3 regions of the Serratia sp. NFX21 genome follow, and region 1 is predicted to be linked to each of the others. Evidence: predicted binding sites of a transcription regulator. Region 1 holds the regulator's gene; each other region holds the start of a gene.
What was found. The regulator sigma-54, encoded in region 1, starts transcription at its own class of promoters, with help from an activator protein. The targets are predictions, from matches to a motif close to GTTGGCACANNTTTCGCTNT.

Region 1 (9,965 bases):
GCGCACCCGCCTGGGCGCTGAAGTCCGACTCCAGCCAACCGGTAAGCATTGACTCACTGAAACAGTCTCTGGATATGCAGAGCAACGTCAGCACCTTTACCGATAACGTGGTGATCAAGCAAGGCACTATCGATATCAAGGCAGACAAGGTTGTGGTGACCCGTCCGGGCGGCGATCAGAACAAAACTTATATCGAAGCCTTTGGCAATCCGGTGACCTTCTATCAGATGCAAGACAGCGGCAAGCCGGTGAAAGGCCACGCGCAGAAGGTCCGTTACGATGTGGCGTCGCAGTTGGTGACCCTGACCGGGAATGCCTATCTGGAACAGCTCGACAGCAACGTAAAAGGCGATCGCATCACCTATCTGGTGCAACAGCAGCAAATGCAGGCGTTTAGCGACAAAGGCAAACGCGTGACTACGGTTCTGGTACCGTCGCAGTTGCAAGACAAAAACGGGCAAAAGAAGAGTAACTAATCACTTATGGCTACACTCATCGCAGAAAACCTGGCGAAAGCCTACAAGGGCCGCAAAGTTGTTGAAGACGTCAGCCTGAAAGTGAAATCCGGCGAGATCGTCGGCCTGCTGGGGCCAAACGGCGCCGGCAAGACCACCACCTTCTACATGGTGGTGGGTATCGTTCAGCGTGATGCCGGGCGTATCGTGATTGACGAAGAAGACATCAGCCTGCTGCCGCTGCACGCCCGTGCGCGCCGTGGCATCGGTTATTTGCCGCAGGAAGCCTCTATCTTCCGCCGCCTCAGCGTGTATGACAACCTGATGGCCGTGCTGGAGATCCGTGAAGATCTCAGCAGCGAGCAGCGAGCAGACCGTGCGGTAGAGCTGATGGAAGAATTCCATATCTCCCACCTGCGCGACAACCTGGGCCAGGCGCTGTCCGGTGGTGAACGCCGCCGCGTCGAGATCGCCCGCGCGCTGGCCGCGAATCCGAAATTCATCCTGCTGGATGAACCGTTCGCCGGGGTTGACCCGATTTCCGTTATCGACATTAAAAAAATTATCGAGCACTTGCGTGACAGCGGCCTGGGCGTGCTGATCACCGACCATAACGTGCGCGAAACGCTGGACGTGTGTGAACGCGCCTATATCGTCAGCCAGGGCAAACTGATTGCCCACGGCACGCCGGATGCTATTCTGGCCGATGAGCAGGTGAAACGCGTTTATCTGGGCGAAGAATTCCGCCTCTGAGTGCCAGCGCGTCCTGATGGACGACTGTTAACGGAAGTAGACTGAAGATTATGAAGCAAGGTTTGCAACTCAGGTTTAGCCAACAACTGGCCATGACCCCCCAGCTCCAGCAGGCTATCCGCCTGCTGCAGTTGTCCACGCTTGAGCTCCAGCAGGAGATACAGCTGGCGTTAGAGAGCAACCCATTGCTTGAACAGAGCGACCTGCACGAAGAAGTCGACGCCAAAGAAACTGTCGAAACCGAAGGTTTGGATACCCGCGAGGCGTTGGAACAAAAGGACATGCCCGAAGAGCTGCCGCTCGACGCCACCTGGGACGAAATTTACACCGCCGGTACGCCGTCCGGTACCCGCACCGATTACAGTGACGATGAGCTACCGGTTTATCAGGGCGAGACCACCCAGACCCTGCAGGATTACCTGATGTGGCAAGTGGATCTGACGCCGTTTTCCGACACCGATGCCGCTATTGCCACCTCAATCGTCGACGCCGTTGACGACACCGGCTATCTCACCGTGCCGCTGGAAGACATTCTGGAGAGCCTGGGTGACGATAATGTGACAATGGACGAAGTCGAAGCGGTATTGAAGCGCGTACAGCGTTTTGATCCAGTTGGCGTCGCCGCGCGCGACCTGCGCGATTGTCTGCTGGTTCAGCTTTCCCAGTACGCTAAAGACACGCCCTATCTGGCTGAGGCACGCCTGATCATCAGTGAGCATCTGGACCTGCTGGCTAACCACGACTTTCGCAGCCTGATGCGAACAACGCGCTCAAAAGAAGATACACTGAAAGAAGCGATGTTGCTGATCCAGTCATTGGATCCCCGTCCGGGTCAGTCGATCAACACCGGCGAATCCGAGTATGTGATCCCGGACGTGCTGGTGCGCAAAGTGCAGGATGTCTGGACGGTCGAGCTTAATAGCGACAGCATTCCACGCTTGAAGATCAACCAGCAGTACGCCGCGATGGGCAATAGCGCACGTAACGACAGTGACGGGCAGTACATCCGCAGCAATTTGCAGGAAGCGAAATGGCTGATCAAAAGTCTGGAAAGCCGAAACGACACTCTGCTGAAAGTTTCGCGCTGCATCGTCGAGCAGCAACAGGCGTTCTTTGAACAGGGCACAGAATTTATGAAGCCCATGGTGCTGGCAGATATTGCCCAGGCCGTGGAGATGCATGAATCGACAATTTCACGCGTGACCACGCAGAAGTTTTTGCACAGTCCGCGCGGCATTTTCGAATTGAAATATTTCTTCTCCAGCCATGTGAATACCGACAGCGGGGGCGAAGCTTCCTCTACGGCGATCCGGGCAGTGGTCAAGAAAATGATCGCGGCGGAAAACCCCGCCAAACCGCTCAGCGACAGCAAGCTGGCCACCCTGCTCTCCGACCAGGGGATCATCGTGGCGCGGCGTACCGTCGCCAAGTACCGAGAGTCTTTGTCCATCCCGCCGTCCAACCAGCGTAAACAGTTGGTTTGACCTCTATTGAGAAGGAAGACATTATGCAGCTCAACATTACCGGACACCACATCGAAATCACCGAACCTTTGCGCGAGTTCGTGAACACCAAGTTCGCCAAACTCGAACAGTATTTTGATCGCATAAATCAGGTGTATGTCGTACTTAGTGTGGAAAAAGTGCAGCAGATTGCGGAAGCGACGGTGCACGTGAATGGAGGCGAGTTGCACGCCACCTCGGAAGACGAGAACATGTATGCTGCAATTGATAGCCTGATCGACAAACTGGCGCGTCAATTGAACAAACATAAAGACAAACTGAAACAACACTGACATTCTGGGCCGTTTCCGTCAGCGGGTACGGCTCAAACGTAGCCTCGGCCATCGGCGCGTTACCTGTATGGGTATCGCGCCGATAAGCCATCAAGGGTTAAACAAGGCGAAAAATCACCTCACAAGCCTCCTGCTTGCTGGTGTGGTTTTAAGTGAAGATGAGATGAACAACGAAACAATGCAATTAAGCTCGGTGTTAAACATCGAGTGCACCAGAAGCTCCGTCCATTGCACCAGCAAGAAACGGGCTTTGGAAATTATCAGCGAACTGGCCGCAAAACAGCTCAACCTGTCATCACAGGTAGTATTTGACGCGGTTCTCACCCGCGAGCGCATGGGCAGTACCGGTATCGGCAATGGTATCGCTATTCCCCACGGCAAACTGGAAGAGGACACACTGCGGGCCGTTGGCGTGTTTATCCGTCTCGACCAACCTATCGCCTTTGACGCCATTGATAACCAGCCGGTCGATCTGCTGTTTGCCTTACTGGTACCTGCCGACCAATGTAAAACCCATTTGCATACTCTGTCGCTGGTCGCCAAGCGCCTGGCCGACAAAACCGTATGCCGCCGCCTGCGTGCGGCGCAAAGTGACGAAGAGCTTTACCAAATCATCACCGAGTAACGCCCGGCTGGCGTGACTTCCAGCCCGGATAACGATACTGTTTAGCCACGATGGATCCCGGTTCGGACAGGGATCCTAAAGTTTCTAACGGTGGCGATAAACGCCACTGAGATGCCAGGGGGAGTTGCCACATGGTGCTGATGATTGTCAGCGGCCGTTCCGGTTCAGGGAAATCCGTCGCCTTACGGGCGCTGGAAGACATGGGTTTTTACTGCGTTGATAACCTGCCCGTGGTACTGCTGCCGCAGCTTGCCAATACGCTGGCGGAACGCAATAGCTCCGCTGCGGTAAGCATCGACGTACGTAACATGCCGGAATCGCCGGAAGTGTTTGAATATGCGATGACTCAACTGCCGGACAGTTTTTCGCCGCAGTTGCTGTTCCTCGATGCCGATCGTAATACGCTGATTCGCCGCTACAGTGATACTCGCCGTCTGCACCCGCTATCGAGCAAGAACCTGTCGCTGGAAAGCGCCATCGATGAAGAGAGCGACCTGCTTGAGCCACTGCGCTCCAGGGCCGATCTGATCATCGATACCTCAGAAATGTCAGTGCATGAACTGGCCGAAATGCTGCGTACCCGCCTGTTGGGCAAACGCGAGCGCGAACTGACCATGGTGTTCGAATCCTTTGGTTTCAAGCACGGTATTCCAATCGACGCCGATTACGTGTTTGACGTGCGCTTCCTGCCTAACCCGCACTGGGATCCGAAACTGCGCCCAATGACCGGTCTGGATAAACCCGTCGCCTCGTTCCTCGATCGCCACACCGAAGTGCACAATTTTATCTACCAGACCCGCAGCTATCTCGAACAGTGGTTGCCAATGCTGGAAACCAACAACCGCAGCTACCTGACGGTCGCCATTGGCTGTACCGGCGGTAAGCACCGTTCAGTCTACGTGGCAGAACAGCTGGCCGACTACTTCCGCTCACGCGGCAAAAACGTGCAGTCGCGCCACCGCACGCTGGAAAAACGCAAACAATGACGGTCAAACAAACGGTTGAAATCAAAAACAAGCTGGGGATGCACGCGCGCCCGGCGATGAAGCTGTTTGAGCTGGTGCAGAGCTTTGATGCCGAGGTGATGCTACGCAACGACAGTGGCACCGAGGCCGAAGCCAGCAGCGTGATTGCGCTGCTGATGCTGGACTCCGCGCAGGGCCGTCATATCGAAGTGGAAGCCACCGGCCCGGATGAAGCGAAAGCACTGGCGGCGGTGATCGAACTGATCAATTCCGGTTTTGACGAAGACTAAAGAGTCAGGTGCGCTACATGCAGCGCACCTACTTTACAACACATCATTCCTGCAGCTAGATCCTACTTAAACAGTCCAGCGCCACCGCCTTGAAGCTGTCGAAATTATCACTGCCCAACAGGCGACTCATCGAACGTTCGCGCACAAAGGTGACGAACAGATCGTAGATTGCCATCGCCTCTTCGTAATCGCTCTTGCTGATCGCCAGCAGGAAAATCACGTGGGCAATTTCACCTTCACCCCAGGGCACCCCCTGTGGCGCCAGCAGCGTCACCACGACGGTTTTTTTCGCCAGCAACCCCAGCGAGTGCGGCAGCGCGATCCCTTCACCCAGCAGGGTAGAAACAATCGCCTCGCGCTCTACCACTGAAGGGTAAAAATCTTCGCCAACATAGCCTTCTTGCTCAAGCTGGCGGCACACCTGCTGGAATAATTCCGCCTGGGTCAGCGGTTCATTGACCAACATAAAATGCTCGGCGTCGAAGAACTTCTCCAGCATATAGGGCTTGGTACGATCCACCAGCACCAGTTTGCCGAGCTGTTCGAGCTGGTATTCGGTCGGGAACGGCGACATCACCACCACCGGCTTGTTCTTTTCGCTAACCCGCGCATTGGAAATAACGAAGTCTTCGTCGATATGGCTGAGCACCTCGTAATCTCGCAGTGAAACGATGCGCGTCATCACCAGTTGCGGGTATTTGCGTGCGATCTGCGCCTGGATCATCCGCACCGTCGAGTTACCGGTATCGCACACCAGCATCACCTGCGGGTGTCGCTCATAGCCGATGTTGTAATGCCGCTCCAGCCCAACGCCAATGTGCAGTACCAGATAACCGATCTCGTTTTCACTCAGGGTGTAGGGCGTGTATTTCCCCCAGCTGGAGACCGCGGCCAGCGTCACGTCATAGGCCATTGGGTAGTGCTGTTTAATGTTCGCCAGCAGCGGGTTGGGGATATTAATCTGGTATTTCACCCGGGTGATCATGGTCTTGATATGGGTCAGCAGATCGGCACGCAGCTGCTTGTCACCCTGCAGATTGTAGTTATAGTGCGCGTTGATATACGACAGAATGTAATCCACCAGCGCTTCTTCATCGTCGGCGTTGATCTCGGTAGGTTGCACCTCCTGCACCCGCCGCGCAGCAATGTTCACCCGCAGGTAGGCCTCTTCCGCTATCGATATCTCTTTGCCACTGGCTTTACGCAGTTCCCCGGCCAGCCAGGTCGAAACCTTGCGCACCGCGTCATCCCCGTCCTCAACGTCAAAGTCCGGCAGCGGATAACCATCGGTAATGCGTTGCAGCGCGACTGCACAATAGAAAATCAGATACTGCTCACCTTCGTCCGTCAAACGAATGGCATATTGCGACAGCAACGGATGCAGCAAACCGGCAAAGGTCGTCACCTGCGGTTGACGCAGGATCTCATTGTTGAGCAGTGGATTTTCGGCATCGGCCAGATGCAGCTGGAATAACAGATCGGTCAGACAGGCGCGGATCGCCATCTCCGAACCAAACAGCTTCATGCCGTAGCGCGGTTTGGTTTCAATGGTCAATTGGTAGTGCGCCAGACGCTCTCTTACCTCAGCCATGTCGTTTTGCAGCGTGCCACGGCTGACAAACCATTCATCGGCTAAATCTTCAAGTTTCAGAGAAAAGGCTGAGGTCAGAAAACGAATCAGCAAATAGTGCACCCGTTCCTGCGCGCTGCGTGGCGTGGCGTGTTTTTTACGTTCCTGATGTTGCAGGGCGCTAAACAGTACGACGTCATCGACCTGCAGGCGATAACCCGCCCCACGGCTATGCACAAAGTGGGCACCATAGTTTTCCAGAATATCGTTCAGCGCGGTGATGTCGGCGCGCACGGTTCGGGTGGAAACAGCAAAGCGCTTCGCCAGCTCTTCCTGTGGCAAAGTCTCTGACTGCAAAGCATCAAACAGATAGGCCAAACGCGGGTAGGGAAATCGCACCATTCTCTTTCCGTCAATTAAGGTGCCCGCCTGGGGAATCAGGCGGGCAACGGGTTACTTCGCCACCGGCAAGAACACCATTTGCGAGGGGCTGCCCACCGGCGTATAGCCTTCAACAAAGCTGAGTTTGCCGCTGACCTTATCCACGCCAAAGCGGGTGACGTTATCGCTGCGTTGGTTCATGGCATACAGATAATGGCCATCCGGGCTTAGCGTCAGGGAGCGTGGATAATCGCCACGCGTCCAGGTTTCCGCCACCGCGTGCAACTCGCCATCGCTGCCGACGCTGAACTGCGCGATGCTGTTATGTAGCCGGTTGGCAACATACAGATTTTTGCCGTCTGCGCTCAGAACCAGCCCGGCGGCAAAGTTGGTACCCTTATAATCGGCAGGCAACGAAGAAACGACATGTAACTGTTTCAATGTCCCTTTTTGGCTGTCGAAACGGTAGCTGGTCAGCGTCGAGGCCTCTTCATTCACCAGCAGCACAGTTTTGCCGTCCGGATGGAAGACAAAGTGACGTGGGCCGGCACCAGCAGAAGATGCGGCGATCCACGGCGGATCGTTCGGCGTCAGCTGGCCACTGGCATCGTCAAAGCGCCACTGGTAGATCCGATCCAGCCCCAGATCGGTAGAAAACACAAACTTGCCGCTCGGATCGCTGGCGATCATATGCGCATGCGGCCCATTGTGATCGCTGATGGCAAAACTGCCTTCTACCGCGCCTTCCGGCTTACCGGCACCTGCAGGCCCTTGCTGTTGCTGCACCGAGCTGGCGTTGCCCAGTTTACCGTCACTCTCCAGCGGGAAGGCCGCCACGGTGCCACTGACGTAGTTCGCTACCAGCAGATAACGGCCATTGGGCGTCGGAGAAAGATAAACCGGCCCCGCGCCTTGTGAATCGACCTGATTAAGCTGCGTCAGGCTGCCATCGGACGGATTGATATGGTAGGCAATAATGCCGCCGTGCCTGGTGCCGTTAAAGTCCGCCACTTCGCTGGCGACATACAACGTCTGGCCTTTGGCATCCACGGTTAGCTGTGCCGGATTGGCCTGCTTGCTGACCAGCGTTCTGGCGCTCAACGCACCGCTGGCCGAGTCAACCTGCACCCGGTAAACGCCTCCACCGTTGGGATTGTAAGTACCGATATAAGCAAAATGAGATGACGTAGATTTCATTGCATCCTCAGCATGCAGCACCGGGCTGGTCATCGCCAGTAACGCCAGAGTTAACGCGGTGCGTAGGGTTGGTGACTGCCAGTTTCGCATAGTTATCCTTATGATAGATAGCGGCGCGGAATGCCCGCGCCTGTGAATACAAAGCCTGTCGCCTCCCTGCCTTACGTCATCCGATAATGCGTTTACCCGACCAGTTTTTTGGTGATGGCCAGCAGGGTTTTAACGTCCTGCGGGCGAGTGTTGCCCGTGGCGGAATCGATGATGGAACTGTAGATATGTGGGATCACCCGTTTCACACCCGCAGCCAGTGCGATCTCGACGATCGGCTCGAAGTTTTCCAGATCGATGCCGCCGGTCGGCTCCAGCATAAAGTCATGTTCGGCGCAGGCCTGGGCCACATACTGGTATTCTTCTTTGCATGCCAGCCCACCCATCGGGAAATACTTGATTGAGCTGCCGCCCATGTCTTTTAACAGGGCAATGGCGGTTTCTACCGGCACAATGCCGTCCGGTGCCGCTGCACTCAGCGGGCCGGTTGAGATTTTCACCCAGCCAACGCGGCCGGTAGGCGACACCAGGCCATTGACCACGCTGTCATTTTGGCCCAGCAGCGCACGGCTGGCACCGACACCGGTAAACACCTGGTTTACGTGCTGTGGCTGCACCTGTTGAGAAATCAGGCTGACCATCGCCGATTGTTTCGGATCCCCCGCGCCCAGCCCCACCGACAGCGCATTTTCAATCAGTTGCGCATAGCGCTGCATGTCTGCCACCGCACTGTCGACGTCCGGGTAGTTCTTAGACAGAACGCCCACCAGCACATGCCCTTCCGCCGCCGAATAAATATCCTGCGCATTGTCTTTCGAGCCGGCCAATACGTTGAGGCACACCCGATCGCGATAGTAGTTGGGTTGCAGCTTCATGCTTGTTTCTCCGTGAACAGATTTTTAATACAGGTGAAGACGGTCATCAGCTGTTGCTGATCAACGCTGCGCACATCCACTTCAATCTTGCCTTCGTTAGCCTTATAGCCACGGAAGTAGATGGCGATGGCGCCGGTTTTCAGCGCCTGCACGATGTCGTAGGTCGAACGCCCGAGTACCGCTTCGTCAAAGGTGATCTCTGCCCGTGCAATATCACGGCCGGCACTGTCCCAGACGGTTTTGGCGCTGATGCCGGTCAGGGTGTTCAGGCTGTCGATAAACGGCGTCATTCTTTCCACCATTTGCTGGCCAGTGGTTTTCTCCAACGTCAGATAGCTTTCGATCGCCTGCGTCAGGCCGAGGATGCCCTCTTTACCCACTTTCATCGCCCGGCCGATGCCGCCGGATTGCAGCTTCACCCACTCGACGTATTGCTTCTTGCCGATCACCAACCCGCTGGTTGGGCCTTCAATGGCTTTGGCGCCGCTGTAAATCACCAGGTCGGCCCCCATCTGGTAGTAGCACAGCAGATCTTCTTCCGCGGCGGCATCGACGATCAGCGGCAGGTTATGTTTACGTGCCACCACCACCGCCTGTTCAACGGAAAGAATGCTTTTCTGCACGCAGTGGTGCGACTTGATATAGAGAATGGCGGCAGTCTGCGGCGTGATGCAGGCTTCGAGCTGCTCGGCAGAGCACTCGTTGGCATAACCCGCCTCGACTACTTTGCCGCCACCCAGCGCGACCATGGTGTCGACCGGCGCGCCGAAGTTGACGTTATGGCCACGCGGCAACACGATTTCCCGCGGTACGGTAATCGGCGCAGAGTGCAAATTCACCAGCAGGTTGGCGTTGTCTTTAACGATCAATGCCGCTACCGACTGGGCGATACCTGCCGAGGCGCAGGAAACGATCACCGCATCTTCGACATTCAACAGATTGGCGATATAGGCCCCGGTCTTGTCGACCAGATCCTTGATTTCAAAATAGTGATTCAGGCCGTAGTCAACC
Region 2 (9,965 bases), 560 kb from region 1:
GTTAAACCAGGTGTTCAGTTTCTGGCTCAGCTTGTCGACGCCGATTTTTTTCGGTGAGGAGAAGGCTTCAACCTGGATATCGCCCATAAACGGCACTACCGCTTCACGCACCATATTGAGCTGCGCCTTGCGCGCGCCAGATGCCAGCTTGTCCGCTTTGGTCAGCAGGAGCAGGACCGGCGTACCGACTTCGACGGCCCACTGAATCATCTGTTGGTCGAGATCTTTCAACGGATGGCGGATATCCATCAGCACCACCAGGCCTTTCAGGCAGTTACGCATTTGCAGGTATTCACCCAGCGCACGCTGCCATTTGCGTTTCATCTCTTCAGGAACTTCGGCGTAGCCATAACCTGGCAGGTCGACGAGGCGAATGCCTTCTTCCACTTCAAACAGGTTAATCAGCTGGGTACGGCCCGGCGTTTTACTGGTACGCGCCAGACCTTTCTGGTTGGTCAGGGTATTTAACGCGCTGGACTTACCGGCATTAGAGCGACCGGCGAACGCAACTTCAATACCTTCATCCCCCGGAAGATGGCGAATATCGGGCGCACTGGTGACGAAATGGGTCACATGATAATTGTAATTCTTGCTGGTCAAAATTTTTCGTCTCCGCAAGGATGGCTAACTGGTTGGCGATTATAACTGCATCAGCGGTAAAAATGGTGTGTTTCTCTGTTTTTAAGCATCGGGCCAGCAGGGCGTGGCAGTCAGACCTCAGCGAGCTTGTGAGACATTCGCCATTCGAATAGGGGGCAATGTCGCTTTATTCGAAAGCTGTTTTTATTCTTTACCTTTAAAAACAGAATGTTAATTCTCCGATGTGTTTTTTGTTATGCCAATTGCCCGGCCGCTACCTTGAGCCTAACTCCTGATAGCGTAAAGTAGGTTGCAGCACAAGGCTGTGCAGGATTAAGGAACATCCGGGAAGGGTGATAAATCTCATGGAGTGCACAGGAAGTGCTGGAGTGCCAGGATGAACCCAGAAGGAATTGACCTATTTGCATCTGAATTTGCGAATAGCACAAGGATGGTGAAGTCACTGCAATTTGGATGCCCGCAGGAAGCGCGCTCAGGAAGAGTGGATGTGCAGGGATTGTGCCAGGGACGATTTTTCTTTCAGGATGAAGGACGTAGTGCGGCAGGGAATGCGTTTATAGCAAAAGGAAAAACCAGGATGTTGAGTGTGCGCACGGAGCGCGTAGCAGGAATATCCTTCGAAAGAGGGTGCAAAAAGGCGGCAGGTTTAACCTGCCGCCTTTTTTCTTTGTCCGCTTTCTGCTAGATTCCGCCGCAATCGTATAGCATCTATCTCTATACTGAATCTACATACCTAAGAGCATACGCTATGAACCAGCCATCAAAAGCACCTCGCGCCCCACGCAGCAGCGCGGCGACGCCGAAAAACAAAAAGAAAAGCCGTGCGGAGCTCGATCAGGAAGCCCGTGAACACAAGCGTGCGAAAAAACGCCGTGGTCTCGCTTCCGGTTCTCGCACCCAGGTTGAGTCCACCAATCAAAAAAATAAAGCGGCGGCCCAGGCCAAAGATCCGCGTATCGGCAGCAAAGTGCCGGTAGCGCTGGTGGTTGAAGATAAGCCAAAAGCCAAACCGCAACCCAAGCCGAAAGCTGAAGCCAAGCCTAAGCCACGTCTGACGCCGGAAGAAGAACTGGCCAAGCTGGAAAATGATGAGCGTCTGGACGCACTGCTGGATCGCATTGATGACGGCGAGACTCTGAGCGCCGAAGATCAGAAATATGTTGATCAGACGCTGGATCGTATCGATGCCCTGATGGAGCAATTGGGCATTGAATTGGGTGATGACGACGAAGAAGAAGAAGAGAAGCGGGAAGATATCCTGAAGCTGCTGAAAGGCGGTAACCCAAAAGACGTAATTTAACGCGTCATGTGGCTGATCCTGACAATAGCCCTACTCTTGATGTGTTATCTGCTGTGGTTATTCGGTAAACTATGGCGGCTGTCTAAACGCAAAACGCGTTTTCGCAGCGCTTCCGCGGCCAGACAGCGTAGACAACTGCCCATTTCCCGGCCCGGTAGAAAAAAATATCGGAAGGAGTGAGCATGTCAGAGCAGGCAATTGTCTGGGATCTGGCCCTGATCCAGAAATATAACTATTCAGGGCCGCGTTATACCTCATACCCCACAGCGCTGGAGTTCAACCAGGGCTATGACGAAGCGGCGTTTCAACGCGCTGCTGCGCGCTATCCAGAACGTCCGCTGTCGCTGTATGTGCATATCCCTTTCTGCCACAAACTCTGCTATTTCTGTGGCTGCAATAAACTGGTGACGCGTCAGACGCACAAGGCCGATGAATATCTGGCGGTGCTGGCACAGGAAATCGCCCAGCGCGCGCCTCTGTTTGCCGGGCGTAAAGTTGGTCAGTTGCATTGGGGTGGCGGCACGCCGACCTACCTGAGCAAGTCGCAAATCAGCAAGCTGGTGGCAATGCTGCGCCAACACTTTGATTTTCTCCCCGATTTGGAAATGTCGATCGAAGTCGATCCGCGTGAGATTGAGCTGGATGTGCTCGATCATTTACGCAGCGAAGGCTTTAATCGCCTGAGCATGGGGGTGCAGGATTTCAATAAAGAAGTGCAGCGGCTGGTGAACCGTGAGCAGGATGAAACCTTTATCTTCGCTCTGATCGCTCGCGCCAAGGCTTTGGGCTTTAACTCCACCAATATTGATTTGATCTACGGGCTGCCAAAGCAGACGCCGGAGAGCTTTGCTTACACCCTGCAGCGGGTGGCGGAACTCAACCCGGATCGTCTCAGCGTATTTAACTACGCCCACATGCCGAACCTGTTTGCAGCCCAACGCAAAATCAAAGATGCGGATTTGCCGAGCGCGCAGCAGAAACTGGATATCCTGCAGCAGACCATCGCCTCGCTGACCGAGTCCGGCTATCAGTTTATCGGCATGGACCACTTTGCCCGCCCGGATGATGAACTGGCCGTGGCACAGCGCGAAGGGAAACTGCACCGCAACTTCCAGGGGTACACCACTCAGGGTGACAGCGATTTGCTGGGGCTGGGCGTATCCGCCATCAGCATGCTGGGGGACAGCTATGCCCAGAACCAGAAAGAGCTGAAGACCTATTACAGTAGCGTTGAGGCGCAGGGGCATGCCTTGTGGCGCGGCCTGGCGATGACGGAAGACGACTGTCTGCGGCGTGAGGTAATCAAAACGCTGATCTGCAATTTCAAACTGGACTATCTGGCAATAGAGCAACAGTTCGCTATCGACTTCGCCGGCTATTTTGCCGAAGACCTGCAACTGCTGGCACCGTTTGAACGTGATGGGCTGGTGGAGCGTGACGAGCAGGGTATTCGCGTTACACCGCGCGGTCGGTTGCTGATCCGCAATATTTGCATGTGTTTTGATATCTACCTGCGACAACAGGCGCGCACTCAGCAATTCTCTCGGGTTATTTGATCGATAAAGAAACGGCCGCATTAGCGGCCATTTTTTTAATTAGAAATTTAACTGAAGAAATTAATCAGTGCGGCGCACAACACCGCAGCAACGGCTGCCTGCGGTGTGTGGCTGGCGGCAGAGCCAAGCTCCGCGCCTTGGGAAATGAATGCGACCAATGAGTCCAGCATCGAGAGCCTCCAGAGTGTGCGCCCCGATCATACTGCCGGCAGAGCGGCTGTAAAGCCTGAAGTCGTCGATTTTTTGTGCGCTTGATTGTGTTTTTTATAATCAACAACGCAAACTATTCCATTCCCAACTCTTTCAACTTGCGCGTTAACGTATTGCGGCCCCAACCCAACAAGCGAGCGGCTTCCTGCTTATGCCCCTGGGTATGGCGCAGCGCGGTAGTGAGCAAAGTGCGCTCCATTTCCGGTTGCGCTTCCGACAGCAAGTTTTGATGACCGGAACGCAGTGCCCGGTCGGCCCACTGCGCCAGTAGCGTAGCCCAACTGTCCGGCAAGCTGTGGCCGGCCGTTTCCGGCGCAGCGGTTTCAAACAGCTCACTCGGCAGATCCTGAATCAGCACTTCCTGCCCGGCGGCCATCACGGTTAACCAGCGACAGGTGTTTTCCAACTGACGCACGTTACCTGGCCACGGCAGGCGGGTCAGGGCGGTTTCGGTTTCCGGATGCAGATTCTTCGCCTCAACGCCCAGCTCTTTTGCCGCCACTTGCAGGAAGTAGCGCGCCAGACGAGGTATGTCCTCACGACGTTCACGCAACGGTGGCAGATGTACGCGAATGACGTTCAGGCGATGGAACAGATCTTCACGGAATTTACCTTCCTGTACCCGCAGCTCCAGGTTCTGATGGGTGGCGGCGATAATGCGCACGTCCACCTTCACCGGCGCGTATCCACCGACCCGGTAGAATTGACCATCGGCCAGCACCCGCAGTAAACGGGTTTGAACATCCAGCGGCATATCGCCGATTTCATCCAGGAACAGTGTCCCGCCATCGGCCTGCTCAAAACGGCCCTGACGGATCTGATTGGCACCGGTAAAAGCCCCTTTTTCGTGGCCGAACAGCTCGGATTCGATCAGGTCTTTAGGGATCGCCGCCATATTCAACGCGATAAACGGAGATTTGGCTCGCGGGCTGTGGCGATGCAGGGCATGGGCCACCAGCTCTTTACCGGTGCCGGATTCGCCGTTGATCAGCACGCTGATCGATGAACGCGACAGACGGCCAATGATGCGGAACACGTCCTGCATCGCCGGGGCTTCGCCGATAATGTCCGCCACCGGGTCGTTGGCCGGCTGGCTGCGCGCCGGTTGTTGCTGTTCCTGATAATGGCTGATGGCGCGCTCTACCAGCGCGACCGCTTCATCGATATCAAAGGGTTTTGGCAGGTAATCGAACGCTCCTTGCTGGTAGGCGCTGACCGCGGCGTCCAAATCCGAATGTGCCGTCATTATGATGACCGGAAGCATGGGGTGACGCTGCTTGATCTGCTTGAGCAACGCCAGACCATCCATACCCGGCATGCGGATGTCAGACAGCAACACGTCAGGAGTTTGCGTGGCCAGGGCTTCCAGTACCGCATTGCCATTTTCAAAGGTCACGCAACTCACACCCGCTCCAGTGAGCGCGCGTTCAAGCACCCAGCGGATGGAGCTATCGTCATCGACGATCCAGACTATCCCTCGTTGCATAGAAAACCTCACTGGCGAATAGGCAGGTAAACCGAGAATTCGGTATGTCCTGGCCAACTGTTAAATTCAATTTTTCCGCAATGCTGATCGATAAGATTACGGGCGATGGATAAACCCAGGCCGGTTCCGCCTTCGCGGCCGCTGACCATTGGGTAAAACAGCGTGTCCTGCAACTGCGCCGGTACGCCGGGGCCGTCATCTTCAATATCGATACGTGCCGCTAACCGGTAGCGGGTGCCGTGCAGGGTGATCTGGAATGCGGTTCGGGTGCGCAGCGTAATGGTGCCACCGGCTTCACCCAGCGCCTGCAGCGCATTGCGAGTGATGTTCAGCAACACCTGTTCGATTTGATCCGGGTCGTGCGCCAACTCCGGCAGGCTCGGGTCGTAGTCGCGTACCAGCGTTACGTTATCCAGCTTCTCCAGCGACACCAGTTGGCAGACTCGCTCCGCCACCTGATGAATACTTTGAGTAATGTGCTGGCCTGGCCGTTGTGGGCCCAGCAGGCGATCGACCAGATTGCGCAGGCGGTCGGCCTGTTCAATGATCACCTTGGTGTATTCGGTCAGCGACGGATCGGGCAGAGCCTTGGCCAGCAACTGCGCCGCACCGCGCAGCCCACCAAGCGGATTTTTAATCTCATGCGCCAGGCCACGAACCAGATCGCGGGCGGCAACCTGCTGGGCGTGCTGCAGTTGTTCCTGGCTCAGGCGGCGTTGGTTATCCATCGGCGCCAGTTCGATCAGGATATAGCCTTCAGACAGCGTCTGGGCGGTCAGGGAGAGGATATGCGCGCGCCCGTCAACCACCAGGGTCACTTCGCTATCGGTAAAGCCCTGGCCGGCGCGCAGGCTCTCACGCATAAGATCGACATTCAGCGAAAAATAGCCGAGCAGATCGGGTAACGGTGTACCGAAAAGTTTACGGGAACTTTGTGCCAGCAGTTGTTGTGCCGCCGGATTGGCGTAATGAACCGCCAGCGAGTCATCCAACAGCAGGATGCTGTTGATGAGAGAATTGAGGATCTGCCCAGCATCGGGCAGCTTGCCAGTTGCCATATAGCAGACTCCTGCACCTTTTTAGTGCATCTATCCTACTCCATCCGCCCTGCGTGCGGCACGGAATAGTTTTGCAGAAAATACGGTGGAGAAAAAAACCCATCCGAAGATGGGCAGAAAGTTTCCACGGCAACAAAAAAAGACAACTAAATCTGAGCGCCGTCCGCAGACGGCGCGGTAAAACTTAAACGCTGTAGTACAGTTCGAACTCAACCGGGTGTGGCGTCATGCGAACGCGGTCCATTTCTTCTTTACGCAGATCGATGTAAGCGTCGATCGCGTCGTCGGTGAATACGCCACCGCGGGTCAGGAACTCGCGGTCTTCGCTCAGTGCAGCCAGCGCTTCATCCAGAGAGCCTGCAACTTTTGGAATTTCAGCTTCTTCTTCCGGTGGCAGGTCATACAGGTTTTTGTCCATGGCATCGCCAGGGTGGATTTTGTTAATCACACCGTCCAGGCCTGCCATCAGCAGAGCTGCGAAGCACAGGTATGGGTTGGCCGCTGGATCCGGGAAACGGGCTTCGATACGGCGCGCTTTCGGGCTGGCTACCACTGGGATACGGATGGAAGCCGAACGGTTACGGGCTGAGTAAGCCAGCATCACCGGTGCTTCGTAACCTGGGACCAGACGCTTGTAAGAGTTGGTGGTCGGGTTGGCCAGGGCGTTGATCGCTTTGGCGTGCTTGATGATGCCGCCGATGTAGAACAGGGCAGTTTCAGACAGGCCGCCGTATTTGTCGCCGGCGAACAGGTTAGTCCCGTTCTTGGACAGTGACATGTGGCAGTGCATACCGGAGCCGTTATCACCGAACATAGGTTTCGGCATGAAGGTCGCGGTTTTACCAAATGCGTGAGCCACGTTGTGAACCACGTATTTGTAGATTTGGATTTCGTCGGCTTTCTTGGTCATGGTGTTGAAGCGGGTTGCCACTTCGTTCTGACCTGCGGTTGCCACTTCGTGGTGGTGAGCTTCAACCACCAGGCCCATTTCTTCCATGGTCAAACACATGGTAGAACGGATGTCCTGTGACGAGTCGACCGGAGGAACCGGGAAGTAACCGCCTTTGACTGCCGGACGGTGACCTTTGTTGCCGCCATCGTATTTGGTGCCGGAGTTCCATGCGCCTTCGATATCGTCGATAGCTACGTGGGAACCACGGATGCTGCTGCCGAAACGAATATCATCGAACAGGAAGAATTCTGGCTCAGGCCCGAACAGCACGGTGTCCGCGATGCCGGAAGAACGCAGGAAGTCTTCTGCACGCTTGGAGATTGAACGCGGGTCACGGTCGTAGCCCTGCATGGTGCCTGGCTCGAGGATATCGCAGCGAATGATCAGAGTGGATTCTTCGAAGAACGGATCCAATACCGCCGTGCTGGCGTCTGGCATCAGCACCATGTCAGATTCGTTGATGCCCTTCCAACCACCGATCGAGGAGCCGTCAAACATTTTACCTTCTTCGAAGAAGTCGGCATTTACCTGATGAGAAGGGATGGTAACGTGCTGTTCCTTACCCTTGGTGTCAGTGAAACGCAGGTCTACGAATTTCACTTCATGCTCATTCAGCATCGTCAAAACGTGTTCAGCGGACATACTTAACTCTCCCGGATTTGTCATTGTCTTCGTCGTGGAACGAATCTGTGGAACTGGCTTTTTTTGTCTTGAAAAGACTAAAGCGAAAACTGTGCCAACTTTGCGAAAGCGCTTTAATCGCCTTTCTGCGCGGCTTTTGCACAGAATCAGTATGCACCATCAGTGACGGTTTGCACCTAAATGGTGCAATCAATGCGTGATGGAGCACTGTAATGGTGCAAAAGTGCACCAGATGCTGCTTTTTGCACCGTGAAAGGGATCACATACTGACCTGTACACAGTTGTTTATAAGAGACTGTTGTGATCTTGTTTAGTCCCTCGCTTAATACGTGTACAATAGCGCGCTATTTCTAATGCCTGAGGCAAAGCTGTGATCGAAAATTTGCGTAACATCGCCATTATTGCCCACGTTGACCATGGTAAGACCACCCTGGTTGATAAGCTGCTGCAACAATCCGGTACTTTCGGAGAGCGTGTAGAAGCCACCGAACGCGTAATGGACTCCAACGATTTGGAGAAAGAGCGTGGGATTACCATCCTCGCTAAAAACACCGCCATTAATTGGAAAGACTACCGCATCAACATCGTGGATACCCCAGGACACGCCGACTTCGGCGGTGAGGTTGAGCGTGTGATGTCAATGGTTGACTCGGTGCTGCTGGTTGTGGATGCAATGGATGGCCCAATGCCGCAAACCCGCTTCGTGACCAAAAAAGCGTTTGCTAATGGTCTGAAGCCGATCGTGGTAATCAACAAGGTTGACCGTCCAGGCGCACGTCCTGATTGGGTTGTTGATCAGGTCTTCGACCTGTTCGTTAACCTCGACGCGACCGACGAGCAGCTCGACTTCCCAATCATCTATGCTTCTGCACTGATGGGGATCGCGGGTACTGACCACAACGAGATGGCGGAAGACATGACCCCGCTGTATCAGGCGATCGTAGACCACGTGTCTGCACCGCAGGTTGAGCTCGAAGCACCGTTCCAGATGCAGATCTCTCAGCTGGACTACAACAACTACGTGGGCGTTATCGGCATCGGCCGTATCAAGCGTGGTAAGGTCAAGCCGAACCAACAGATCACTATCATTGATAGCGAAGGCAAAACCCGTAACGGTAAAGTTGCCAAGGTTCTGACCCACATGGGTCTGGAGCGTATCGAAGCGCCTATCGCTGAAGCGGGTGACATCATCGCTATCACCGGTCTGGGCGAGCTGAACATCTCTGACACCATCTGTGATGTGAACGCGGTTGAAGCGCTGCCGGCACTGTCTGTTGATGAACCGACGGTAACCATGTACTTCAACGTCAACACCTCTCCGTTCTGTGGTAAAGAAGGCAAGTACGTGACTTCACGTCAGATCCTCGACCGTCTGAACAAAGAGCTGGTGCACAACGTGGCACTGCGTGTTGAAGAAACCGAAGATGCTGATGCATTCCGCGTATCTGGCCGTGGTGAACTTCACCTGTCGGTTCTGATCGAAAACATGCGTCGTGAAGGTTTCGAGCTGGCGGTTTCCCGTCCTAAAGTTATCAACCGTAAAATCGATGGCCGCATGCAAGAGCCATTCGAAAACGTGACGCTGGATATCGAAGAACAGCACCAGGGTTCAGTCATGCAAGCCATGGGTGAGCGTAAAGGTGACGTTAAGGACATGATCCCAGACGGCAAAGGTCGTATTCGCCTGGATTACCTGATCCCTGCGCGTGGCCTGATCGGTTTCCGTACCGAGTTCATGACCATGACTTCCGGTACCGGCCTGCTGTACTCCACCTTCAGCCACTACGATGACGTGCGCCAGGGTGAAATCGGCCAGCGCCAGAACGGCGTGCTGATCTCTAACGGCCAGGGCAAGGCAGTAGCATTCGCCCTGTTCGGTCTGCAAGATCGCGGCAAGCTGTTCCTGGGTCACGGTGCAGAAGTGTATGAAGGCCAGATCATCGGTATTCACTCACGTTCTAACGACCTGACCGTGAACTGCCTGACCGGTAAGAAGCTGACCAACATGCGTGCTTCCGGTACTGACGAAGCGACTACCCTGGTTCCTGCTATCAAGATGTCCCTGGAGCAAGCTCTGGAATTCATCGATGATGACGAACTGGTAGAAGTTACGCCAACGTCCGTACGTATTCGTAAACGTCACCTGACTGAAAACGATCGT
Region 3 (9,965 bases), 2.0 Mb from region 1:
GTGAGCTGTGCCGCCTGGCCCCAGGGCAGGAACACGCCGAGGAACAGTTGCAGCACCACCAGTTGTTTGAGACTGATGCCCCATTTGATAATGCCGAGCTCGACGCCGGAATATTCCGTCAGCGGGCCTTCCTGCAGCTCTTGTTCGGCTTCCGCCATGTCGAACGGCAGCTTGCCCATTTCGATATAGGTGGCGAACGCGCAGGCCAAACCGGCCAACAGCAGTGGCAGCCAGGCGTGATGCGGCAAGCCCAGCAGGCTTTGCACCATGGCGCTCAGTTGAGTAGAACCGGCGACCAGCGCCGTCACCCACAGAGCCAGCAACAGGATCGGTTCGACCAGAATGCCTAACACTGCCTCACGGCTGGCACCGATAGCGGTGAAGGGGCTACCGGTATCCAGCCCGGCAATGGCAAACACAAAGCGCACCACGGCGAACAGATAGATCAGGGTGATCACATCACCGATGGCAGGCAGCGGTGAGGCGGTAGTCAGCATCGGTAGTGCACAGGCGATGGCCAGCAAGGTGCCGGTCAGTAAGTAAGGCATAGCGCGAAAAGCCAGACCGGAAGCCCCCGGCGCCACGCTTTGGCGTTTAAGCAGTTTGGCTATATCACGGTATTCCTGTAATACGCCGGGGCCGCGTCGGGTATGAATGCGGGCACGCAGCACCCGGCTGATGCCGGCAAACAGCGGGGCAACAGCCAGTAACAGCAGGGCCTGCAGCAAACCGAGTAACACATAGGGATAGGTCATCGTTACCTCCTCAGGCAAAAGCCACGACCAGCAGCACCGCCAACTCTACGGCGGCCAGACCGCGGCAGAAGGCAACGAATGCGTTACGGTGTAACCGGTCACCGAAGGATCCCGGTAGCCAGCGGCGCAGTTGATACAGTGGGGCAAACATCACTCGCAACGGCTGAGCAAAACCGGTGGCAGTGATCACCATCGCGTCCTCATGCCCATAACCACAGGCCCAGGCGCTGCCTTGTACCCGCCGAGGTTGCCGACGCGTCTGGTAACGCGCCGCGATCAACAACGGCAGTAGCGGCATCGCCAGCAATAAAATGGCGATCAGCGGGGTGGAAACCAGCGTATCGGACAAGGAGAGTGACTGTTCGGACGTCAGGCCGATCAGGTGGGCAAACAGTGGAATGATCCAGGGCGCACCCAGACCGCAAACCAGACACAACAGAGCCGGCAGCGCATGGCTTAGCGTCAGCCAAACATTGGCCTGAACCGCGTTTGCCGCAGCGTCGCAGCGCGGAGCGCCCAGAAAAGCCACGCCAAACACTTTGCTGACGCACATCACCGCCAGCGCACCGGTCAGGGCTAATGCCACCGCCAGCAGCGGGCCAAACAGATGGCCAATAAAACCGGGTGCCGCGCTGAAGTGGAACAGTCCCTGATAGATCAACCATTCACTGGCGAAGCCGTTCAACGGCGGCAACGCGGCCATCGCCACCAGGCCAATCAGCAGAGAAACGGCGGTCCAGGGCATCAGCCGCGCCAAACCGCCCATTTTCTCCATGTCTTTCAGCCCGGTCTGTTGTTCAATGGCACCGGCTGCCAGCAGCAATGCGCTTTTAAACAGGCTGTGGTTCAACAAATGGAACAGGCCGCCGATCAGGGCGAAGGCGGTCAATAACGGTTGTTGCAGCGCCGTACCGACCATTGCGCCACCGATGCCCAGCAGGATAATGCCGATGTTCTCCAGCGTGTGGTAAGCCAGCAAGCGGCGCAGATCGTGCTCCATCATCGCATACAGCCCGCCGAAGAAAGCCGTACCGGCAGCCAGTAGCAAGACCAGTAATCCCCACCACAGCGGCGGCGTACCCAGCAGATCCAGCCCTATTTTCAGGATGCCCAGCAGGCCGACCTTCATCAGCGCGCTGGAAAACAACATGGCGGCGGAGGCGGGCGCACTGCTATGGGATTGTGGCACCCAGGCATGTAACGGCATCAGCCCGGCAAAAATGCCAAACCCGGCCAGCGCCAGCAGGAATACCGCATTACGTAACGCGTCCGGCAGTGGCGTAGCGCGGATCACGCTGAACTGCAGGCTGTGACTATGGCAATAGATCAGCGCGAAGGCGACAACCAACAGCAGGGTGCCTGAGCGCATCAGCAAGAACTGACTATGTCCGGCGCGCAGGCTTTTAGCGCTTGGGGCATGGACAATCAGGAAATAGCCGCAAAGCGCCGCCAATTCCAGCAACAACAGCAAGGCCAGGGCATTATCGGCCATCACCGCAGCGCTTAAGGCCGCCAGCATCAGGTTGCTTAACCCAACCAACCGGCCACGGGCGCGAGGGTTCAGTCTGGATAAGCTGCCTGCGTGATACAGCGCGGCAAAGACCCCGCAGAGAGCCATCACCAGCAGTAACAGGGCGTTAAGGCCACTGATTTCCACCGCGTAATGCAGCCACGGCAAACGGGCGCTGTGCAGTGGGGCAAACAGCATTTGTACCGCGGCCAACAGCGAGGCGACGGCACAGATTAAGGTAACGCCGCTCAGCAAAGTGCTGACACGCGACCAGGGGGCCAGTAACCAGCCCAACAGGGCGCAGAGTAAATACCCGACCAGGGCCGAAGTCAGCAGTAACAACGGGTCGGGCAACAGGGCATATATCATCAATTTGGCTCCTTGTGGGATCCAGGGACGGCCGCAAACGGCAACTCGGCGCTGAGCGCCTGCATCGCATTGCGCCTTTTCTGTTCGCTGGCGTTGCGCACGTCTCGGTCGGTCACCAGCCGGATCGCCTGGGTCGGACAGGTGCGGATACAGGCGGGGCCTTCGGGGCTGAAGTCACAGAGATCGCACTTCACCGCCACGGCACGGACACCGGGCACACAATCCAGGAAGGGGCTGATTGGGCGCGGTGCTTGGGGCGCAGGCAATGCCAGCGAGGTGTTGCAGTCCGCAGGGATCGCCAGTGGGGTGCTGCCGCCGAAACCTATGGCACCAAACGGGCAGGCAATGCCGCACAGCTTGCAACTGATGCACAGGCTTTCGTTCAGTACGATGGCGTCATCCTGATGGCGAATAGCATTGACCGGACATACCTGCGCGCAGGGGGCATCTTCACACTGGTGGCACATCGCCGGCGCAGAGTCGCGAGCGTTGCGAATCACCTGCAGGCGGGGTAATGACTGCAATCCATATTGCCGATGTTCCGCAGAACAACTGGCCATACAGGTATTGCAGCCAATACACAATTTAGGGTCCGCAATAATAAAGCGGTTCATGCACACTCCTTGCTTCGTCATTTATGACGAAATCGTCAGTAAAAAATGACGCTTCGACAGTTTTCTGTCGGTGATTAACGCCTGTGATCAGACGGGTAAGGTTATTTTTTTCAGAGCGTCTTGAATGGCGTGACCATCATGCAAGGAATCAAACAGGCATTGATAAATAACGGCGATCTTATCCAGGTAATGTTCAAATACAGCCTGCATGTCGCGGTTGTTTATTACTTCGTCGATATTGCCGTTTTCATCCAGCGTGGCATGGGCGAAAGGGGCAAAGTTTTCCGGCTCGTGGGCCGTGGCCAGATTAATCCGGTAGCAAATATCCCGGCTGTAAAACCCTTCGCTCAACTGGATGCTGACCGTAAAGTGGTTAAACAGCACAAAGCGCAGATCGTTTTCCTGCCCGTAGGTAAATTGATGATTAATCTTCTTTTTGGTGGTGGTGACCGCTTTAACCAGAGTGCTGTGGTAGGTCTGCCATTGTGCCATCAGACGATTGCTTTTGTTGGCGATGTAATCGGCCTGACTGGTTACTTCACTGATTGTACTCATGGTCCTCACTCAAAATTGATAGTCGTTGTCGAAATAGCTCCGGGTCAGCGAGTTAAAGCATAAAGCGTGCCAAATTCCGGTAAATTACATTATTTCCTTTTAATTCAACCATCAGAGTTAAATTAATCCGTCAATCCGTTAGGGAGTAACTGATTTAATGACTGACGATGACAGTCGGTTCGACAAATATGTCATTGGCGGCTTGGCATCATATTTGCAACGTGAAGGGAATAACGCGTTTATCGCCATTAACGGAGGCCGGATGCACGAAATAACCTTATGCCAACATGCGATGGAAATAATGCAGCAACAGGCTCGCCAAAATAATGCGCAACGCATCACCGCGGTATGGTTCGAGATTGGCGCATTTTCCTGCGTTGAAGCGGAGTCGCTGCGGTTTTGTTTTGACATGGTGTGCCGCGACACGCTGGCCGAAGGCTGCGAACTGCATCTGGCGGAACAGAAAGCGCTGTGTTGGTGCCATGACTGCCAGAGCGATGTCGAGCTGCTGGTACCGCAGGTGCTGGTCTGTCCGCACTGTACCGGACGAAATCTGCGGGTACAGGCCGACGATGGCTTGCAAATAAAACGCCTGGAAATTGAATAACAGAGGGGAATGAATATGTGCAGTACCTGCGGTTGTGCCCAGGGTGAATTAACCATTGAAGGGGATGTGAAGGTGCCATTCCGTCCGCAACGCAATGTACAGGGCGATCTGCATTACGGTTTGGGGCTGGCAGGCACCCATGCACCGGGTATCAGCCAGCGCCGGATGCTGGAAATTGAAACCCGGGTGCTGGATAAGAACGATCGTCTGGCGGAGGGTAATCGCCAGTATTTCGCCAACCAACATATTCTGGCGCTGAATCTGGTTTCCAGCCCCGGCTCTGGCAAAACCACACTGCTGACAGAAACGCTGCTGCGGCTGCATGGTCAGCACCCGTGCGCGGTGGTGGAAGGCGATCAGCAAACCACCAATGACGCGGAACGTATCCGCGCCACCGGTGTGCCGGCGATCCAGGTCAATACCGGTAAAGGCTGCCATCTGGATGCGCAAATGGTTCACGAGGCCGCCCGGCGTCTGGAACTCAAACCCCACAGCCTGCTGTTTATCGAGAACGTCGGCAATCTGGTTTGCCCGGCCAGCTTTGATCTGGGGGAGCGCCACAAGGTAGCGGTACTGTCGGTTACCGAAGGGGAAGACAAACCCCTCAAGTACCCGCATATGTTTGCTGCCGCACGGGTGATGCTGCTGAACAAGATCGATCTGCTGCCGTATTTGAACTTCGACCTGGCAGCCTGTATCGACAATGCCCGCAAGGTGAACCCGACGATTGAGGTGATTACCCTTTCGGCGACCAGCGGTGAAGGCATGGATCAGTGGCTGGCCTGGCTGGAGACACAGTTATGTGCATAGGCGTTCCAGGGCAGATCGTGGCGCTGGATGAAAAGCAGCCTCAGCATGCCTGGGCCGAAGTCTGTGGCGTGCAGCGGGAAGTGAATATTGCACTGGTGCGCCAGGAGGGTGAGCCCAGGGAAGCGATGATCGGCTGCTGGGTGCTGATCCACGTCGGCTTCGCCATGAGTCGGCTCGACAGGCAAGAGGCCGAGGAGATGCTTTCGGCACTGCAGGCGATGGGGGAAGTGGAGCAGGACGTGGCGCTGTTTTTGGCGGGGGAAGGCAACCATGCATTACGTTGATGAGTTCCGCGATCCGAAGCGGGTAAAAACCCTGTTGCAGCATATTCGGCAGCGAGCCGCACAGTTGCCGTTTAGCGCTGAGCGGCCGTTGCAAATTATGGAAGTATGCGGTGGTCATACCCATGCCATTTTCCGCTTTGGCCTGGATAAACTGCTGCCGCCGCAGATTGAGTTCATTCATGGACCGGGCTGCCCGGTTTGTGTGTTGCCCATGGGGCGTATAGATGCCTGCTGTGAAATCGCCGCTCACCCGGAGGTGATTTTTTGCACCTTCGGCGACGCGTTGCGGGTTCCGGGCAAACAGGGCTCTTTACTGCAGGCCCGCGAGCGCGGCGCCGATGTGCGGGTGGTTTACTCGCCGTTGGATGCTTTGATGCTGGCGCGGCAACACCCGCAGCGGCAGGTGGTGTTCTTTGCCCTGGGGTTTGAAACTACCATGCCGGTCACCGCCATTACCTTGCAACAGGCCCGGCTGGAAGGGTTGAATAACTTCAGCGTGTTTTGCCAGCACATCAGCCTGATCCCCACCTTGCGCAGCCTGTTGCAACAGCCGGATGTCCGCATCGACGGCTTTCTGGCGCCCGGCCACGTCAGTATGGTGATTGGTACCGCGCCGTATCACTTTATCAGTCGGCAATACCATAAACCGCTGGTGGTGACCGGCTTTGAACCGCTGGATATCCTGCAAGGGGTGATGATGCTGGTTGAGCAGTTTGTGGGTCAGCAGAGCCAAACCGAAAACCAATACCGCCGGGTGGTACCTGAACAGGGCAATCTGCTGGCACAACAGGCAATGAGCGAAGTCTTTGTGCTGGGCGGTGGCAGCGAATGGCGCGGCCTTGGCACCATTGCCGATTCGGGCATTGCCTTAACCCCGGCCTATAGCACCTTTGATGCGGAACGACGTTTCCGTCCGCAACACCGGCAGGTGGCTGACGATCCTCGTGCCCGCTGTGGAGAGGTGCTGACCGGGCGTTGCAAACCGCGTGACTGCCCACTGTTTGGTGGTGGCTGTACACCGCAAAATGCTTTTGGCGCGTTGATGGTGTCTTCGGAAGGTGCCTGCGCCGCCTGGTACCAATACCGTCGTGAAACAGAGGAAACCCCGGCATGAATAACGTGATTACTATGGCGCACGGCAGCGGCGGCAGCGCGATGCAGCAACTGCTGGATGAGATTTTCTTACCGGCCTTTGCCAATCCGCTGCTGGATCAGCGTGAAGACCAGGCCCGGTTGGATTTGGCCGAGTTAACCCAACAGGGCGATCGGCTGGCGTTTACTACCGACAGCTACGTGATTGACCCGATTTTCTTCCCGGGCGGTGATATTGGCAAACTGGCGGTCTGCGGGACGGCTAACGATCTGGCGGTCAGCGGCGCGTTTCCGCGTTATCTTTCCTGCGGGTTTATCCTCGAAGAAGGTTTGCCGCTGGTTGATTTACAACGGCTGGTGGCTTCGATGGCGGCCACTGCGCAGCAGGCCGGTATCCGCATTGTGACCGGGGATACCAAGGTGGTGCAGCGCGGCGCGGCCGACAAAGTGTTTATCAATACCGCCGGTATTGGGGTGATCCCGCCGGGCCTGGATTGGGCAGCGCAAAATATTCGCGTCGGTGACGCGGTGATTGTCAGCGGTACGCTCGGCGATCACGGGGCGACGATCCTCAACCTGCGGGAAAAGCTGGGCATGTCGCTGGATGTGATCAGCGATTGCGCGGTGTTGGCTCCGTTAATCACGCCATTACGTGGCATTAACGGCGTGCGAGCCATGCGCGATGCTACCCGTGGTGGAGTGAACGCCATCCTGCATGAGTTTGCTCGTGCGGCGGGCGTGGGGATTGAAGTTGAAGAGAACCTGTTACCGATAGCGCCGGCAGTGCGAGGGATTTGCGAGTTGCTGGGGCTGGATGCCATTAACTTTGCCAACGAGGGCAAGCTGGTGGTGGTGGCCGCGCCGGAAGCCGAACAGGCGGTACTGGCTGCGTTACAGGCGCATCCGCTGGGCAAGGCCGCGGCATTGATTGGCCGGGTGACTGCCGGACGACAAGTGAGGCTGCAGGGCGCTTATGGCATCAGCCGCCTGCTGGATTTGCCGCATGCCGAACCTTTGCCGCGCATTTGTTGATCCTGTCGGGGGAGAACCTTGTCGCCCAGCGTTACACTTTGTGACGTGACTCACTAAAATCATCATCGCGACTCAGGCAAGTGATAAACAATGTCGAATGCTCAATTAGAAAAACAAGAATTACTGGAAACGACCCGCACGCTGCTCAGTCAACACAGCTTCGGCGATTTGTTACGGCAACTGCGCCAGGTGCTGCAACGTCAGCAACTGGCAGACCATGTGACGCTGGTGTTGTTTGATTTGCACAGTGAGCGGGTCAGCTTTCATGGGCTGGATGCACAGCGGCAGCCGGTCATCTATCAGGATGAGACTTTGCTGGCCAATGGGCCGGTGAGCCGACTGCGACAAAGCCCGTTGCCGCAGCGCTGGCAGAGCGAAGATCTGCATGCGCGTTATCCGCAAATCAACGCCCTGGCGCTGTATCTGCCGTTTAACCAATATTGCCTGATGCCGCTGCACGCAGGCGGTAGCCTGATCGGCGGTTGTGAACTGTTACGCAGTAGTTCGCAACCCTTCAGTGATGCCAGTCTGGTGCAGTTGCAGACCCTGATGGAATTGGTTGCGCTGGCGGTGGAACAGATCAGGTTGCGTGAGCAGGCGGAAAACCGCCAACGTCAGTTATGCCATGAGCGTGACGATTACCGCGTTTTGGTCGACGTCACCAACGCAGTGTTATCGAAACTCGATCTGGATGATTTGATTGGCGAAATATCTACCGAGATCCACCGTTTTTTCAAGATCGATGCCATCAGCATGGTGCTATGCGTCGATAAAACCGATCGGGTGACCATCTATTCCACCCACTATTTGCAAGACGACGTGGTTGAACGTCAGCAGTACAGCGTGGCACTGGCCGGCACCTTATCCGAACAGGTGATGCAGAGCGGGGAAATGCTGCTGCTCAATCTGAAGCATTCCGATCGTCTGGCGGCTTATGAACGCCAACTGTTCGATCTCTGGCAGGATCAAATCCAAACGCTGTGCCTCTTGCCGCTGGTGTTTGGCAACAAGACCCTGGGCGTATTGAAGCTGGCGCAATGCCAGCCGGACAACTTCAACGCCGCCAATCTGCGGGTGTTGCAACAGATCGCCGAGCGTATCGCCATCGCGGTGGACAACGCGTTGGCCTACCAGGAAATCAGCCGCCTCAAAGAGAGCCTGGTGCATGAAAACCTCTATCTGACCGAGCAAATCAACGGCAACAACCCGGACTTTGGTGAGATTGTCGGGCGCAGCGTGGTGATGTCTGCGGTGCTTAAACAGGTTGAAATGGTGGCGAAAAGCGACTGTTCGGTGCTGATCCTCGGCGAAACCGGCACCGGTAAAGAGTTGATCGCCCGCGCTATCCACAACCTGAGCGAGCGGCGTGACCAGCGCATGGTGAAAATGAACTGTGCGGTGATGCCGACCGGGCTGTTGGAAAGCGATCTGTTTGGTCATGAAAAAGGCTCTTTCACCGGCGCAACCAACCAGCGGATGGGGCGCTTTGAACTGGCGGATAAAGGAACGCTGTTTCTGGATGAAGTGGGTGAAATCCCGGTGGAACTGCAGCCTAAACTGCTACGAGTGCTGCAGGAAAGGGAGTTTGAACGGGTAGGCGGCAACAAGGTGATTTCGGTGGATGTGCGCCTGATTGCCGCCACCAATCGCGACCTGCAGCAAATGGTGGCCGACCGGGAGTTTCGCAGTGACCTTTTTTACCGGCTGAACGTGTTCCCGATCGTCATCCCACCATTGCGTGAACGGCCGGAAGACATCCCGCAATTGGTGAAGTTTCTCACCTACAAAATAGCGCGTCGGATGAAGCGCACCATCGACAGCATTCCGGCGGAGACGCTGCGCCTGCTGAGTCAAATGCCCTGGCCGGGCAATGTGCGCGAGCTGGAAAATGTCATCGAACGGGCAGTATTGCTGACGCGTGGCACGGTACTTAACCTGGAGTTGCCGGAGCTGCGCTATCCGGTGCCGTCGATGGCTTTACCCTTGCCCTCGGCAGAGCCTGTCCAGGCGGGTGAGGACGATCGCGAGCGGATTATCCGCGTATTGAAAGAAACCAACGGTGTGGTTGCCGGCCCACGAGGTGCCGCGCAGCGCCTGGGTATCAAGCGCACTACGCTGCTTTCACGCATGAAAAAGTGGGGGATTGCGGTCAGGTAATTGGCATCAGAGAATTAAAAGGCCCGAGTCCGGTGGCGTATCCGGCTCGGGCCTGGCGGATCACTTAATTTGAATTAAGTTATTGCGTTATCGATCTCCAGCGGCTTTTGCTTGCTCAACAGATGCAGCAGTAAAGACACCCGTCGCTCTGTCCGCTCCGGCGTGTCCGGCGGCAAGTTA

Region 2: a site for sigma-54 is predicted at 7,884-7,903, ahead of glnA (glutamate--ammonia ligase). Genes of this name have one in related genera too.
Region 3: a site for sigma-54 is predicted at 3,858-3,877, ahead of hycA (formate hydrogenlyase regulator HycA). Genes of this name have one in related genera too.

The regions. Positions count from the first base shown of each region.
Region 1 covers NZ_CP183196.1:5,081,771-5,091,735, forward strand. Annotated here, with positions in the region: gene lptA (lipopolysaccharide ABC transporter substrate-binding protein LptA) at 1-476, shown strand, start outside; gene lptB (LPS export ABC transporter ATP-binding protein) at 483-1,208, shown strand; gene rpoN (RNA polymerase factor sigma-54) at 1,259-2,692, shown strand; gene hpf (ribosome hibernation promoting factor) at 2,716-3,003, shown strand; gene ptsN (PTS IIA-like nitrogen regulatory protein PtsN) at 3,167-3,628, shown strand; gene rapZ (RNase adapter RapZ) at 3,760-4,614, shown strand; gene npr (PTS phosphocarrier protein NPr) at 4,611-4,883, shown strand; gene ACNT1W_RS23830 (BglG family transcription antiterminator) at 4,939-6,855, opposite strand; gene ACNT1W_RS23835 (lactonase family protein) at 6,907-8,121, opposite strand; gene dagF (2-dehydro-3-deoxy-phosphogluconate aldolase) at 8,214-8,954, opposite strand; gene ACNT1W_RS23845 (DgaE family pyridoxal phosphate-dependent ammonia lyase) at 8,951-9,965, opposite strand, start outside.
Region 2 covers NZ_CP183196.1:394,216-404,180, reverse strand. Annotated here, with positions in the region: gene yihA (ribosome biogenesis GTP-binding protein YihA/YsxC) at 1-600, opposite strand, end outside; gene yihI (Der GTPase-activating protein YihI) at 1,349-1,900, shown strand; gene hemN (oxygen-independent coproporphyrinogen III oxidase) at 2,083-3,456, shown strand; gene ACNT1W_RS01885 (YshB family small membrane protein) at 3,504-3,626, opposite strand; gene glnG (nitrogen regulation protein NR(I)) at 3,740-5,152, opposite strand; gene glnL (nitrogen regulation protein NR(II)) at 5,161-6,210, opposite strand; gene glnA (glutamate--ammonia ligase) at 6,395-7,804, opposite strand; gene typA (ribosome-dependent GTPase TypA) at 8,175-9,965, shown strand, end outside.
Region 3 covers NZ_CP183196.1:3,046,152-3,056,116, forward strand. Annotated here, with positions in the region: gene ACNT1W_RS14415 (respiratory chain complex I subunit 1 family protein) at 1-755, opposite strand, end outside; gene ACNT1W_RS14420 (proton-conducting transporter membrane subunit) at 766-2,634, opposite strand; gene ACNT1W_RS14425 (4Fe-4S dicluster domain-containing protein) at 2,634-3,248, opposite strand; gene hycA (formate hydrogenlyase regulator HycA) at 3,336-3,803, opposite strand; gene hypA (hydrogenase maturation nickel metallochaperone HypA) at 4,066-4,410, shown strand; gene hypB (hydrogenase nickel incorporation protein HypB) at 4,426-5,220, shown strand; gene ACNT1W_RS14445 (HypC/HybG/HupF family hydrogenase formation chaperone) at 5,211-5,504, shown strand; gene hypD (hydrogenase formation protein HypD) at 5,491-6,618, shown strand; gene hypE (hydrogenase expression/formation protein HypE) at 6,615-7,628, shown strand; gene flhA (formate hydrogenlyase transcriptional activator FlhA) at 7,719-9,785, shown strand; gene ACNT1W_RS14465 (hypothetical protein) at 9,860-9,965, opposite strand, start outside.